Regions from separate parts of the Streptomyces sp. NPDC001922 genome, predicted to be linked through region 1. Evidence: predicted binding sites of a transcription regulator. Region 1 holds the regulator's gene; the other holds the start of a gene.

The links. Region 1 encodes HrcA, which represses chaperone genes, less so after heat shock. Its sites were predicted from a motif close to TTNGCACTCNGNNNNNCNGAGTGCNAA; they were not measured.
Region 2: a site for HrcA is predicted at 6,242-6,268, ahead of ACFYYR_RS28830 (FmdB family zinc ribbon protein). Genes of this name have one in related genera too.

Annotation. Positions count from the first base shown of each region.
Region 1 is NZ_JBIASV010000001.1:475,141-482,762, reverse strand. It holds gene ACFYYR_RS02050 (SpoIIE family protein phosphatase) at 1-175, shown strand, start outside; gene hemW (radical SAM family heme chaperone HemW) at 276-1,508, shown strand; gene ACFYYR_RS02040 (hypothetical protein) at 1,739-1,954, shown strand; gene ACFYYR_RS02035 (DUF3097 domain-containing protein) at 2,006-2,830, opposite strand; gene ACFYYR_RS02030 (MBL fold metallo-hydrolase) at 2,864-3,601, opposite strand; gene hrcA (heat-inducible transcriptional repressor HrcA) at 3,774-4,790, shown strand; gene dnaJ (molecular chaperone DnaJ) at 4,793-5,932, shown strand; gene ACFYYR_RS02015 (nitronate monooxygenase) at 6,101-7,180, shown strand; gene ACFYYR_RS02010 (16S rRNA (uracil(1498)-N(3))-methyltransferase) at 7,177-7,622, shown strand, end outside.
Region 2 is NZ_JBIASV010000017.1:196,102-203,723, forward strand. It holds gene ACFYYR_RS28815 (penicillin acylase family protein) at 1-2,155, opposite strand, end outside; gene ACFYYR_RS28820 (potassium/proton antiporter) at 2,644-4,173, shown strand; gene ACFYYR_RS28825 (MFS transporter) at 4,682-6,001, shown strand; gene ACFYYR_RS28830 (FmdB family zinc ribbon protein) at 6,278-6,628, shown strand; gene ACFYYR_RS28835 (S-methyl-5'-thioadenosine phosphorylase) at 6,768-7,622, shown strand, end outside.

The DNA of each region.
Region 1 (7,622 bases):
GCGGCGCTCGGGACAGCGGCAGTTCGACGACGGCGACGGCCTGGCCGCCGCGCTGGCGGGGTGCGCGGGGCTCGGCGCGGCCGGGACCGCCGAGCGCATCCGCGCGCTGGTGCACGGCTTCGATACGGCCCCGCCCGACGACGACCTGGCGCTGCTGGTGCTCCACCGCCGGTGACCCGGGGCTCCGGCCCGTCATGGCGGTCCCGGCACCGGCCCCGCAGCCGCCCCGGACGTCCGCGGCCGGGACACCGTCGCGTCGGGGGACAATGGGCCGTATGCCATCCGCACTGCCCGACGGCGAGCCCATGCCCTCAGCCGGGACCCTGCCGCGCCACGCCCTGGACGGGGCGGCCGAGCGGCCGCTCGGCTTCTATCTGCATGTGCCGTACTGCGCGACCCGCTGCGGGTACTGCGACTTCAACACCTACACCGCCAGTGAGCTGCGAGGCTCCGGCGGCGCCCTGGCCTCCCGGGACAACTACGCGGAGACCGTCGCCGAGGAGATCCGGCTCGCCCGGAAGGTGCTGGGCGACGACCCGCGGCCGGTGGAGACGGTGTTCGTGGGCGGGGGCACCCCGACCCTGCTGGCCGCCGCGGACCTGGGGCGGATGCTCGCGGCCGTCCGGGAGGAGTTCGGGCTGGCGGACGGCGCGGAGATCACCACCGAGGCCAATCCGGAGTCGGTGGATCCGCGCTATCTGGAGGAGCTGCGGGCGGCCGGCTTCAACCGGGTCTCCTTCGGCATGCAGAGCGCCCGGCAGCACGTCCTGCAGGTGCTGGACCGCACCCACACCCCGGGCCGGCCCGAGGCGTGCGTCGCCGAGGCCCGGGCCGCCGGCTTCGACCATGTGAACCTCGACCTGATCTACGGCACGCCGGGGGAGAGCGACGACGACTGGCGCGCCTCCCTGGACGCGGCGGTCCAGGCGGGCCCGGACCATGTGTCCGCCTATGCGCTGATCGTCGAGGAGGGCACCCAGCTGGCCCGGCGGATCCGGCGCGGCGAGGTGCCGATGACCGACGACGACGTGCACGCCGACCGCTACCTGATCGCCGAGGAGACGCTCTCCCGCGCCGGTTTCGACTGGTACGAGGTGTCCAACTGGGCGACCTCGGCGGCCGGGCGCTGCCGCCACAACGAGCTCTACTGGACCGGGGCCGACTGGTGGGGCGCCGGTCCGGGCGCGCACAGCCACGTCGGCGGTGTCCGCTGGTGGAACGTGAAGCACCCGGGCGCGTACGCCCAGGCCCTGGCGGAGGGGCGGTCGCCAGGTGCCGGGCGGGAGATCCTGGCCGACGAGGACCGGCGGGTCGAGCGGATCCTGCTGGAGCTGCGGCTGCGCGACGGCTGCCCGCTCGGTCTGCTGGCACCGGCGGGCACCCGGGCCGCCGCCCGCGCCCTCGCCGACGGCCTGCTCCAGCCGGAGCCGTACGAGGCGGGCCGGGCCGTGCTCACCCTGCGCGGCCGGCTGCTGGCCGACGCCGTCGTCCGGGACCTGGTCGACTGAGCCGAGGGGGCCGGGACGGCGGGCCGGAGGCAGAGGGCCGACCGATGCCCCGGGCCGCGTCGCCGGCGTTCCGGGTGGCGCAACGCACGCCAGCCGGGCCGAGCACGACGCCGTGACGCCCCTCCCGCGCCCGCGCACGGACGGCGCCCCGGACGGCACCGGCCCGCCGCCCGGGCCCCTCGCGGTGCAGTGATTCCTGAGGGCACGGAGCATCCTGTGTTGTGAGTGACATGAGGGGTTCCCGAGAGCCCTCCCGGCCGCCCTCACCGTCCCGCGGCGGGGCGGCGGAGGCCCCGCGGGAGGGCGTCGCCCTGGCGGCGATGCTCTTCGCGGTGTCGCGCCCGCCCGGCGTCCCCGGCTGGGCGGAACCCGCGGGCTCCGGGGGCGCCGCCGGGTTCACCGGGCCGGCCGGCTCCCCGGGGCCCGCGCGCCCCACCGGCCTCTGACGGGACTCAGGGGTCCATGCACGAGGAGCGCGGGCACAGGGCCGGCACCCCTCACGGCGCGGTGACGAAGTCGATCAGCTCCTCGACCCGGCCCAGCAGCGCCGGCTCCAGATCCTTGTAGCTGTTCACGGAGGCGAGGACGCGCTCCCGCCAGGCCGCCCCGGTGTTCTCCGGCCAGCCCAGCGCCCGGCACACCCCGGTCTTCCAGTCCTGCCCGCGCGGGACCGACGGCCAGCCGGGGATGCCCACGGACGCGGGCTTCACCGCCTCCCAGATGTCGATGTAGGGGTGTCCCACGACCAGGCTGTGGGCGTCGGTGACCTGTTCGGCGATCCGCGACTCCTTGGAGCCGGGCACCAGATGGTCGACGAGGACGCCGAGCCGGGCGTCCGGACCGGGGGAGAAGTCCCGGACCACCGCCGGAAGGTCGTCGACCCCCTCCAGATACTCCACGACCACGCCCTCGATCCGCAGGTCGTCGCCCCAGACCCGCTCCACGAGCTCCGCGTCGTGCCGCCCCTCGACGTAGATGCGCCCGGCGTGTGCGACCCGGGCACGCGCTCCGGGGACGGCGATCGAGCCGGAGGCAGTGCGGCCGGTGCGGGCGGGCGCCGTGTGCGACGGGCGCACCAGGGTGACGACGCGCCCCTCCTCCAGGAAGCCGCGCGGCACCATCGGGAAGACCCGGTGCTTGCCGAACCGGTCCTCCAGCGTGACCGTTGGTCCCTCCGCCGTCTTCTCACAGCGGATCACCGCGCCGCAGAAGCCGGTCGACACCTCCTCGACCACCAGGCCGGGCTCGGCCGGAACCTCCGGGGCGGGCTGCTGCTTCTTCCACGGCGGGGTGAGGTCCGGCCCGTACTCTCTGCTGCGCATCGCCCGACAGTAGGAAGAAACGGCTGGTCGTGACTACGACACGCCGAAACGGGCCGCCAGCTCGTCCCGCTGCTCCCGGACGAAACGGGCATTCACCACCGCGCCGTGGCCGGGGACGTACAGCGCGTCCTCGCCGCCCAGGTCCAGCAGGCGGTCCAGGGCCGCGGGCCACTGGGCCGGTACGGCGTCCGGCCCGGCCTGCGGTTCGCCCGACTCCTCCACCAGGTCGCCGCAGAACAGCACGCTCGGGGCCCCGCCGGTGCCCGGTACCAGCACCGCCAGGTCGTGTCCGGTGTGGCCGGGGCCGACGTTCACCAGCACCGCCTCCCGGCCGCCGCCGAGTGCGATCGTCATCTCGCCGCTGATCAGGTGGTGCGGCGCCGCCAGCCGCTCCGTGGCCTCCGCGGCGGCGGCGGGCTCCACCCCCTGCCGCACCGCGTCGGCACGCAGGGCCTCCCGCTCCCGGTGCGAGGTCAGTAGCCGGTCCATGCCGACGGCGGCGTACACCTCCGCCCCGGGGAAGGCGTCCATCCCGAGCACATGGTCGAAGTGCGGGTGGGTGAGTGCGAGATGTGTCACCCTCCGGCCCGCCGACCCCGCTGCCTGGCGGGCCAGTTCCGCGCCTTCGCGCAGACTCGAACCGGCCTCCACCATCAGCACCGCGTCCGGGCCGTGCACCACCCCGGCGGTCATGTCCCAGACGGGCAGTCTGCGCCGTTCGACCCCCGGCGCGAGCATCTCCCAACGCGGCTCTTCCGTTGTGTGATCCATGCGACGAGGCTACGGCGGAGCGGTACGGTGACCCGCCGTCCGGCCAACACCGGCGGTGACGGCCCTTGCCCGGTTCACACCACCCCGCCGTACACTGAGGCGGGGGAAGCTGGCACTCAGATACAGCGAGTGCCAGGCAGAGGCCCACGGAACCACCACTGGAGGTGTGCGCATGCTCAGTGAACGCAGACTCGAAGTGCTGCGCGCCATCGTCCAGGACTACGTGGGCACCGAGGAGCCGGTCGGTTCCAAGGCGCTCACCGAGCGGCACGGCCTCGGCGTGTCCCCGGCCACCGTGCGCAACGACATGGCGGTGCTGGAGGACGAGGGCTACATCGCCCAGCCGCACACCAGCGCCGGCCGTATCCCCACCGACAAGGGCTACCGGCTCTTCGTGGACCGGCTGGCGGGCGTGAAGCCGCTGTCCTCGCCGGAGCGCCGGGCCATCCAGAACTTCCTGGACGGCGCGGTCGACCTGGACGACGTCGTGGGCCGCACGGTCCGGCTGCTCGCGCAGCTCACCCGGCAGGTCGCGGTGGTCCAGTACCCGTCGCTGACGCGGTCGACCGTCCGGCATGTGGAACTGCTCTCCCTCGCCCCGGCCCGGATCATGCTGGTGCTGATCACGGACACCGGGCGGGTCGAACAGCGCCTGGTGGACTGCCCGGCGCCGTTCGGCGAGACCTCGATGGCGGACCTCCGGGCCCGGCTCAACAGCCGCGTCGTGGGCCGCCGGTTCGCGGATGTGCCGCAGTTGGTGCAGGATCTTCCGGAGTCCTTCGAGACGGAGGACCGGGGCACGGTCTCCGCCGTCCTGGCGACTCTTCTGGAGACGCTGGTCGAGGAGACCGAGGAGCGGCTGATGATCGGCGGTACCGCCAATCTGACCCGCTTCGGACACGACTTCCCGCTGACCATCCGGCCGGTGCTGGAGGCTCTCGAGGAGCAGGTGGTGCTCCTCAAGCTGCTCGGCGAGGCCAAGGACTCCGGCATGACCGTACGAATCGGGCATGAGAATGCCCACGAGGGGCTGACGTCCACATCGGTCGTCGCGGTCGGCTACGGTTCGGGCGACGAGGCAGTCGCCAAACTCGGCGTGGTCGGACCGACCCGCATGGACTACCCCGGAACGATGGGAGCGGTACGCGCAGTGGCACGTTACGTCGGACAGATCCTGGCGGAGTCGTAAAAGTGGCCACGGACTACTACGCCGTACTGGGCGTGCGCCGCGACGCAGGGCAGGACGAGATCAAGAAGGCGTTCCGGCGCCTGGCTCGCGAACTGCACCCGGACGTCAATCCGGACCCGAAGACCCAGGAGCGGTTCAAGGAGATCAACGCCGCTTACGAGGTGCTCTCGGACCCGCAGAAGAAGCAGGTCTACGACCTCGGCGGGGACCCGCTCTCGCAGGCCGGCGGAGGCGGTGGCGCGGGCGGCTTCGGCGGCGCGGGCTTCGGCAACTTCTCCGACATCATGGACGCGTTCTTCGGCACCGCCTCGCAGCGCGGGCCGCGGTCCCGCACCCGGCGCGGCCAGGACGCGATGATCCGGCTCGACGTCGAGCTGGACGAGTCGGCCTTCGGCACCACCAAGGACATACAGGTCGACACCGCGATCGTGTGCACCACGTGCACCGGCGAGGGCGCGGCGCCGGGCACCTCGGCGCAGACCTGTGACATGTGCCGCGGCCGCGGCGAGGTGTCGCAGGTGACGCGGTCCTTCCTGGGCCAGGTCATGACCTCGCGGCCGTGTCCGCAGTGTCAGGGCTTCGGCACCGTCGTGCCGACCCCCTGCCCGGAGTGCGCGGGCGACGGACGCATCCGCTCGCGGCGCAGCCTCACCGTCAAGATCCCGGCCGGTGTGGACAACGGCACCCGGATCCAGCTCGCGGGCGAGGGCGAGGTCGGCCCCGGAGGCGGGCCCGCCGGCGACCTCTACGTCGAGATCCACGAGCTGCCGCACCCGGTCTTCCAGCGGCGCGGCGACGACCTGCACTGCACCGTCACCATTCCGATGACGGCGGCGGCGCTGGGCACCAAGTGCCCGCTGGAGACGCTCGACGGGCTGGAGGAGGTCGACATCCGGCCCGGCACCCAGTCCGGCCAGTCGATCCCGCTGCACCAGCGCGGCGTCACCCACCTGCGGGGCGGCGGACGCGGCGACCTGATCGTGCACGTCGAGGTGCTGACGCCGTCCAAGCTCGACCCGCAGCAGGAGGACCTGCTGCGGCAGCTCGCCAAGCTGCGCGGCGAGGAGCGGCCCTCCGGCCACTTCCAGCCCGGACAGCAGGGGCTGTTCTCCCGGCTGAAGGACGCCTTCAACGGCCGCTGAGGCCACGCCGGCCCGGTGGTTCCGACCGCCGGGCCGCGGACGCCCCGCCGGCAGCCCCGGCAGGCAACACCCGTGTCCCCGGCCGTCCTTCCGGCCGGGTGGCGCGCGCCGGACGCCGGCTCCGGGGTCCGGCCGTGCCGGGCCCGGCGGGCGTGACACCATGTGGTCATGCCCTCCGCGCTCACCGACCTCTCCCGGTACCCGATCGTGCAGGCCCCCATGGCCGGTGGCGCGTCCTGCCCCGAGCTCGTGGCCGCCGTGTCCGAGGCGGGCGGCCTCGGCTTCCTGGCGGCCGGCTACAAGACGCCGGAGGCCATGTACGAGGAGATCAAGGCGCTGCGCGGCCTGACCGGCCGGCCCTTCGGCGTCAATCTGTTCATGCCGCAGCCCTCCGTCGCCGACGCGGCCGCCGTCGACGTCTACCGCGAACAGCTCGCGGGCGAGGCCACCTGGTACGAGACCCCGCTCGGCGAGACGGACGGCAGCACCGACGACGCCTACGAGGCCAAGGTCGCGATCCTCCTCGACAACCCGGTCCCGGTCGTCTCCTTCACCTTCGGCTGCCCCTCCCGGGCCGTGTTCGACGCCTTCGCCAAGGCCGGAACCCTCACCGTGGCGACCGTGACCAGCCCCGCCGAGGCGCAGGCCGCCCAGTGGTCGGGCGCGGACGCCGTCTGCGTCCAGGGCATCGAGGCCGGCGGGCACCAGGGCACCCACCACGACGACCCGTACGCCGACGGCCCCGGGCACGGTGTCGGCCTGCTGACCCTCATCGCACAGGTCCGCGAGGCCGTCCAGGTGCCGGTCGTCGCCGCCGGCGGGCTGATGCGCGGAGCGCAGATCGCGGCCGTGCTGGCCGCCGGCGCCACCGCCGCCCAGCTCGGCACGGCCTTCCTGGTCTGCCCCGAGTCCGGCGCCAACGAGCTGCACAAGAGGGCGGTCACCGACCCGGTGTTCCCGGGCACCGAGCTCACCCGCGCCTTCTCCGGGCGCCCGGCCCGCGGCCTGGTCAACCGGTTCATCCGGGAGCACGGCCCGTACGCCCCCGCCGCGTACCCGCAGATCCACTACCTGACCGCGGGGCTGCGCAAGGCCGCCGCCGCGGCCGGGGACCCGCAGGGCATGGCGCTGTGGGCCGGGCAGGGCCACCGGCTGGCGCGGGAGCTGCCCGCCGGCGAGCTGGTCGAGCTCCTCGCCGCCGAAGTCGACGCCGCACGGGCCTCGCTGAAGCCGGACACCGCGTCGTGACCGCACCCGTCTTCGTCGTCGACACTCTGCCCGGCACCGGCGAGTTCGTGCTCGACGGCCCCGAGGGGCGGCACGCCGTCTCCGTGCGCCGGCTGCGGGCCGGCGAGGAGGTCGTGCTCACCGACGGACGGGGCGGCTCGGCGCCGTGCGTGGTGCGGACCACCGAGGGCAAGGACCGGCTCGTCCTCACCGTCGGCGCGGCCGTGACCGAGGAGGAGCCCGCGCCCCGGATCACCGTCGTCCAGGCCCTGCCCAAGGGCGACCGCGGCGAACTGGCCGTCGAAACCATGACCGAGACCGGCGTCGACGCGATCGTGCCCTGGCAGGCGTCCCGCTGCATCACCCAGTGGAAGGGCGACCGGGGCGCCAAGTCCCTCGCCAAATGGCGCAGTACGGCCCGGGAGGCGGGCAAGCAGTCCCGCCGGGTGCGGTTCCCCGAGGT
Region 2 (7,622 bases), on a different contig from region 1:
CCTCCCGCTCGCCGCACTCCCGCACCAGCCGGGCGTTGCCGTTCAGGTCCTCCGCCGGGCCGGTGTCGTCGGCGGGGCGGACCCGCAGGCACTGGCCCTCGACGCGGAGCTCCTTCGGCAGCTTGTTGCCGAACGCCAGCTTGAGGGTGTTCCGCCAGACGGCGTTGAAGTAGGCGGCCGCCGCCGAGTCCGGGTCCTGGGTGTAGTCCCAGCCCTCGAGGAGCTTCTGCGCCTCCCGGACGTACGGGTCCTTGACGTCGATCTTGAGCAGCAGCGGGGTCAGCAGCTCGGCGATCTCGCTGTTGCTGTCCTGCTGGATGGTCTGCATGTCGTCCGTCGAGATCTTCCCGCTGTCCTTGATCTTCGACTGGATGAGGTCGTTGATCCGCTGGCTGCGGGCGCCGTAGCCCCAGTCCTCGGTGAGCAGGTACGGGTACTTCCGGCCGTCGACCACGGCCTGGTTGGCGGTGACGATGTAGCCGCGCTTCGGGTCCTTCTCCCAGGGCATCGCGGACTGCGGGACGTATCCGGTCCAGCGGTAGTCGGAGTCCCAGCCGGGGGCGGGGTAGCGGCCGTTCCCCTTGCCGCGGACCGGGATCCGGCCCGGCGCCTGGTAGCCGATGTGGCCCCGGGTGTCGGCGTAGATCAGGTTCTGCGAGGGGACGGCGAAGTCGCGGGCCGCGGCGCGGAAGCCGTCGAAGTCCTTCGCGGCGTTGAGCTCGAAGACCGCGTCCATCGTGCGGCCCGGCTCCAGGGCGGTCCAGCGGAGGGAGACGGCGTAGCCGCTGCCCCGGTCCGGCGCGGCGTCCCGGACCGGCGCCTGCCGGCCGACCTTGCCCAGCTCCTCGTTCCGGTCGGAGACGATGGGCCCGTTGCCGGTGGAGCGGACCGTTATCTCCCGGTCCGGCCCGTTCGCGACCTTGATGGTCTCGCGGCGGACCTTGAACGGCCGGCGGCGGCCGTCGGAGAGGTAGCCGTCGCTGGTGACCTTCTCCAGGTAGAGGTCGGAGACGTCGGCGCCCAGGTTGGTGAAGCCCCAGGCGATGTCCTTGTTGTGGCCGATGACGACGCCCGGCATGCCCGAGAAGGTGTAGCCCGACACGTCGTAGCGGCAGGAGGCGCTGACGTTCCGGCAGTGCAGACCCATCTGGTACCAGAGCGAGGGCATCTGCGGCGCGAGGTGCGGATCGTTGGCCAGCAGCGGCTTGCCGGTGGCGGTGTGCTTGCCGGAGACCACCCAGGAGTTGGAGCCGATGCCGTCACCGCTCGGGCCGAGCAGCGCCGGGACGCCCTTGAGCGTCCTGGACAGCGACGACAGCTGGGTCCGGGCACCGCGGGCGGCGTCCGCCCCGGCGGTGCCGGCCGCGGCGTTCCGCGGGGCGGTCGCCTGGGGGTCGAACTCCTTGGTCGCCCGGTTCACCGCGCCGCCGCCGACGATCGGCTCGTTCCGGTCGTACGGGTACTGGGGGTAGAGCTCCTCTATCTGCTGCGGCGTGAGGCGGCTGGTCATCAGCGCACGGTCGATCTCGTCCTGCATGTTGCCACGCAGGTCCCAGGCCATGGCCTTGAGCCAGGCCACCGAGTCGACCGGGGTCCACTTCTGGGGCGTGTAGTCGTTGGTGAAGCCGAGCGCCGCGTACTCCACGGACAGGTCGGAGCCCTTGTGGTCCTTCAAGTAGGCGTTGACACCGGCGGAGTAGGACTGCAGGTTCTTCTTCGTCTGCGGCGACAGCTTGTGGTCGTACTCCTGCTGCGCGACCTTGCGCCACCCCATGGTCCGCAGGAAGGCGTCGGTCTCGACCTGCCCCTTGCCGAACATCTCGGACAGCCGTCCGGCGGTCATGTGCCGACGGACGTCCATCTCCCAGAAGCGGTCCTGCGCCTGGACGAATCCCTGCGCCCGGAAGAGGTCCTCCTCCGTGTCGGCGTAGACCTGGGGTATGCCGTGGCCGTCACGCTTCACCTGGACCGGCCCCGAGAGGCCGTCGAGTTTGACGGAACCCGTGGTCTCCGGGAAGGAGGCGCGCACGGTGCTGAGGCTCCAGTACGTGCCGTAGCCGAAGCCCGCCACGAGGAGCAGCACGACTGCGAACACGAGAAGCCGGGCGCGTCGGCCCTTCCTCTTGCCTGAAGGGCCGGTCTTGTTGGCGGGCATCGCTGTCCTTAGAGGGGCAGGGTGGTCCTGGGAATGCAGGAGCAACCTTAGGCGCAGTGCCCGGACGGCCCCTACGCGGAGTCAGGGTCGGTGCCGGCAAGGGCGCCGCGAGCGTCCGGTGCCGTTTCCGGTGTGGCGCGATCGGTGCGGTTCCGGCGGGCGGGCTGTCCGGTTTCCGTCGCCACGGGATGGGTGGTCCGGCGGCTCGGGGTTCCGGGGCGACGGGCCGGGGTTCCGGGGCGACAGCTCCGGGGTTCCGGGGCGACAGCTCCGGGGTTCCGGGGCGACGGCTCCGGACGGGTGGCTCCGGCTCGGCGGTCCGTCGTCCGGCGCGATTCGCTCTCCGCCGCGCGTCGTCCGGACCGTTCGCGCGGGGGTGTTCGGCAGGATCGGCGGAGATGGTGACCGCTTCCACGGCGGGCCCGCGTCAAGAACCGGTAAAATATTAGGTAAGGCAATGAAGTACCGATCGGCAGGAATGGACGTTCCTGCCGATAACGCAAGAAAGGGTTCGGCCCCTGACTGTTCACCACCTCAATGAACTCCTGCTGGTCTGTTCGCTCGTCCTCCTCATCGCGGTGGCGGCGGTCCGGGTCTCCTCGCGCAGCGGGCTCCCCAGCCTGCTCATCTACCTCGGCATCGGCGTCGCGATAGGGCAGGACGGCATCGGAGTCACCTTCGACGACGCCGGACTGACGCAGTTGATCGGCTACGCCGCCCTTGTGGTGATTCTGGCCGAGGGTGGTCTGGGCACGAAGTGGCGGGAGATCAAACCGGCCCTGCCGATCGCCGCCGTGCTGTCCACGGTCGGCGTCGCGGTGAGCGTGGGCATCACCGCGGCCGCGGCGCACTACCTGGTGGGGCTGGAGTGGCGGCAGTCGCTGATCATCGGCGCGGTGGTGTCGTCCACGGACGCCGCGGCGGTCTTCTCCGTCCTGCGACGGGTGCCGCTGCCGTCCCGGCTGACGGGCGTCCTGGAGGCCGAGTCGGGCTTCAACGACGCCCCGGTGGTGATCCTGGTCGTCGCCTTCTCCTCGACCGGGCCGATCGACAGCTGGTACCTGCTGCTCGGCAAGATCGCTCTGGAGCTGGCGATCGGCGCGGCGATGGGCATCACGGTCGGCTTCCTCGGGGCCTACATAATGCGGCGGGTCGCACTGCCCGCCTCGGGTCTGTACCCGATCGCGGTGATGGCGATCGCGGTCGTCGCCTACGCGGGCGGCGCGCTGGCGCACGGCAGCGGCTTCCTCGCGGTGTACGTGGCCGCCCTGATCCTGGGCAACGCCAAGCTGCCGCACTGGCCCGCGACCCGCGGCTTCGCGGAGGGGCTCGGCTGGCTGGCGCAGATCGGCATGTTCGTGCTGCTCGGCCTGCTCGTCACCCCGCACGAGCTGGGGGACGACATCGTGCCCGCGGTCGTGGTGGGCCTGGTCCTGACGGTGGTGGCGCGGCCGGTGTCGGTGCTGGTGAGCACGGCGCCGTTCCGTACCTCGTGGGCGGAGCGGCTGCTGCTGTCCTGGGCGGGCCTGCGCGGGGCCGTGCCCATCGTGCTGGCGACGATCCCGATGGTCTACGAGGTGGGCGACAGCCGGCGGATCTTCAACATCGTCTTCATGCTGGTGATCGTCTACACCCTGGCCCAGGGGCCGACCCTGCCCTGGGTCGCCCAGCGGCTGCGGCTGCGGCTGAGCGCCGGGGAGCCGACGACGGACCTGGGCATCGAATCGGCGCCGCTGGAGAAGCTCCGCGGCCACCTGCTGTCGGTCACGGTCCCGCAGGAGTCGAAGATGCACGGCGTGGAGGTCGGCGAACTGCGCCTCCCGGCCGGATCCGCGGTGACCCTGGTCGTGCGGGACGAGAAGAGCTTCGTCCCGGCGCCGACCACGGTGCTGCGGCGCGGCGACGAGCTGCTGGTGGTGGCCACGGACCCGGTGCGGGACGCCACCGAGAAGCGGCTCCGGGCGGTGGCCGAGGGCGGCAAGCTGGCGAGCTGGCTGCGCCCGGGCGGCCCGCGCTGAGGACGGCGAGCCGACCGAGCCGGCTGACCCCGGACGCCCGCGCCGAGGGCGGCAAGCCGACGAGCCGGCTGCGCCCGGACGGCCCGCACTGAGGACGGCGAGCCGACCGAGCCGGCCGATCCCGGACGGACGGAGCCACGGCGGACGGGACCGGTGGCGGGCCGCACGCTCCATGCCCTCGTACCAGGCCCTTGCCCCCGCACCGGATCGCGGGAGGCGTCGGCCGCTCCTTCACAGGCCAGTGGCCACAGGCGCCGCATGGATCACAGGAGGGGCCCCGATCCGCCCTGTACAATCAAGGACGCACAAATGACGACCCACTCTGCCTGATGCAGAGCTGGCGCGACCGCATGGCGGCCGCGGTCCCTTCAGCCACCTCGGTGCGGACCCGGTATCTACCGCGGAACATGCGCGAGAGGACAGCTCTCGGCGCACCGTACTGAGAGATCGCCGTTTCAGGGGCCGGTCTCGTCGGACGTGCGCTACCAGGCAGCGGAAAGGCACGGCCGTGGCATCCGCGGTCACCACGTCCCGTCCCGGCTACCGGCAGCTGCTGCGCACCCCCGGCGCCTGGACCTTCCTGCTCCCGGGCTTCACCGCCCGCCAGCCCTTCGCGATGCTGACCATCAGCATCGTCCTGCTCGTCGAGCACACGACCGGCTCGTACGGCGTCGCGGGCGCCGTCGCGGCGGTCACCGGGGTCTCGATGGCCCTGTTCGCGCCGCAGGGCGGCAAGCTCGCGGACCGCTTCGGCCAGAGCCGGGTGCTGGTGCCCGGCGTGCTGGTGCACGTGGTGGCCGCCGGGCTGCTGACGGCGCTCGCGCTCGGCCAGGCGCCCCTCTGGACGCTGTTCGCCGCCGCGGTGCCGACCGGCGCCTCCGTGCCGCAGGTGGGCCCCATGGTCCGGGCGCGCTGGGCGGCGAAGCTCGACGGCCACCCGCTGATGTCCACCGCGGCCGCCTTCGAGTCGGTCACCGACGAGCTCACCTTCGTGATCGGCCCGGTCCTGGCGACCGCGCTGTGCACCGGGGTGCATCCGGCGGCCGGCCTGGTCGCCGAGGCCGCCCTGACCCTGGCGGGCGGGCTGCTCTTCGCGGCCCAGCGCCGCACCGCACCCCCCGTGTCCCGGCCCGGGACCGACGGCGAGCGGGCACCGCGCACCTCGGCCCTGGCCGTGCCGGGCGTCCGCGTGCTGGCGGCGGCCTTCCTGGGCATCGGTTCGGTGTTCGGCGGCATGCAGGTGGCCCTGACCGCCTTCACCCAGGACATCGGGGAGCCGGGGCTGAACGGCCCGCTGTACGGCGTCTTCGCGGCGGGCAACATGCTCGCCGGTGCGGCCTGCGGGGCCATCGCCTGGCGGGCGTCCGCGCGGCGGCGCCTGCTGACGGCGTACGCGGCGCTGGCCCCGGCCTGTTCGGTCCTGTGGACGGTGCACTCGCCGCTGCTGCTCGGGGCCCTCGGCCTGCTGGTGGGCCTCTGCATCGCTCCGGCGCTGATCACCGGATACACGCTGGTGGAGACGCTGGTTCCGGCGACCGCCCGCACCGAGGCCTTCACCTGGCTGACCGGGGCGGTCGCCCTGGGGCAGGCGGCGGCGGTGACGGCGGCCGGACAGCTGGCGGACCGGTTCGGCCCGAGTGCGGCGTTCACCGTCCCGCTGATCGGTACGTCGCTGGCGCTGCTGACCCTGGTGGTGCTGCGCGGGCGGCTGGTGCCGAGCCCGGACGCGGCGTCGCACTCCGGAGGCCGTGGCGTGGTCGCCGGCTCCGCGACCAGGAGCTGGGACTCCGGGGACCGGGACGGCGCGGAGGCCGACGCACGGGTGTGAGAGCGCGCGTTGCGAGAGCCCGCGCGTGAGAGGCCGCGCGTGAGAGGCCGCGCGTGAGGGGCCGCGCGTGAGGGGCCGAGGTGCGGCTGTGGGAAGTCGGCGCACGCGTGCGGGAGACCGGCACACGGGTGCGGGAAGCCGGCGCACGCGTGTGAATCGGGCGCGCGGAGCGTGGGCTCGGTCACCGTGAGGCCGGTCGCAGTGGACTGATCCCGCGGAATGCTGCACTATTGACCGTCGTTAGCACTCATCGAGTGAGAGTGCCAGGAGGAGCAAGTGCCGACCTATCAGTACCAGTGCACCCAGTGCGGTGAAGGCCTCGAAGCGGTGCAGAAGTTCACCGACGAGGCGCTCACGGAGTGCCCGAGCTGCGAAGGACGCCTGCGCAAGGTGTTCTCGGCGGTCGGCGTCGTCTTCAAGGGCTCCGGCTTCTACCGGACGGACAGCCGCGGCTCGTCGTCGAGCAGCACGGCGAAGTCGTCGTCCGCCCCGGCCAAGAGCGACAGCTCGTCGTCGTCGGACTCCTCGTCCTCGGCCGGCTCCTCCTCGACCTCGTCGTCCTCTTCCTCGTCGGCGAAGACGAGCAGCGGGACCGGCGGCAGCGCGAGCAGCTCCTCCGCCGCCTGACGGCACCACCTCTCCGCGGCCCTGCCCGGCCCGGCCGGGCGGCGCGGACGACGGACTCAGCGGACCCCGTGGCCTGATCCAGGCGACGGGGTCCGATGCATGCCCGTGACAACCGGCCGGGGCCCCATAGGGTGATCCCATGGTCGAGACAGTCAGCGCGCAAGCAGAGATAGGCGTCATCGGCGGATCGGGGTTCTACTCCTTCCTCGAGGACGTGACCGAGATCACGGTGGACACCCCCTACGGGCCGCCGAGTGACTCGCTGTTCCTCGGCGAGGTCGCCGGACGCCGGGTGGCCTTCCTGCCGCGGCACGGCCGCAAGCACCACTTGCCGCCGCACCGCATCAACTACCGCGCCAACCTCTGGGCGCTGCGCTCGGTCGGCGTGCGCCAGGTGATGGGGCCGTGCGCGGTGGGCGGCCTGCGGGAGGAGTACGGCCCGGGCACGCTGCTCGTCCCCGACCAGCTGGTGGACCGCACCAAGACCCGCACCCAGACCTTCTACGACGGCGAGCCGCTGCCGGCGACGGCCGGTTCCGCGCCCGCGGGAGTGGAGCCCCGGGCCGCGCAGGTGCCGAACGTGCTGCATCTCGGCTTCGCCGACCCCTACTGCCCCGTGGGCCGGAAGGCGGCCGTGACCGCCGCCCGGGGACAGGACTGGGAGCCGGTGGACGGCGGAACGCTGGTCGTCATCGAGGGCCCGCGCTTCTCGACCCGGGCCGAGTCGCGGTGGCATGCGGCGCAGGGCTGGTCGGTGGTCGGGATGACCGGCCACCCGGAAGCGGTGCTCGCCCGCGAGCTGGGCCTCTGCTACACCTCATTGACGCTGGTCACCGACCTGGACGCGGGGGCGGAGACGGGCGAGGGCGTGTCCCATGAGGAAGTGTTCAAGGTCTTCGCCGCGAATGTCTCACGCCTGCGGACCGTGCTCTTCGACGCAGTGGGCGGGCTGCCGGAGAACGGCGACCGGGACTGCTTCTGCGCGCGGGCTCTG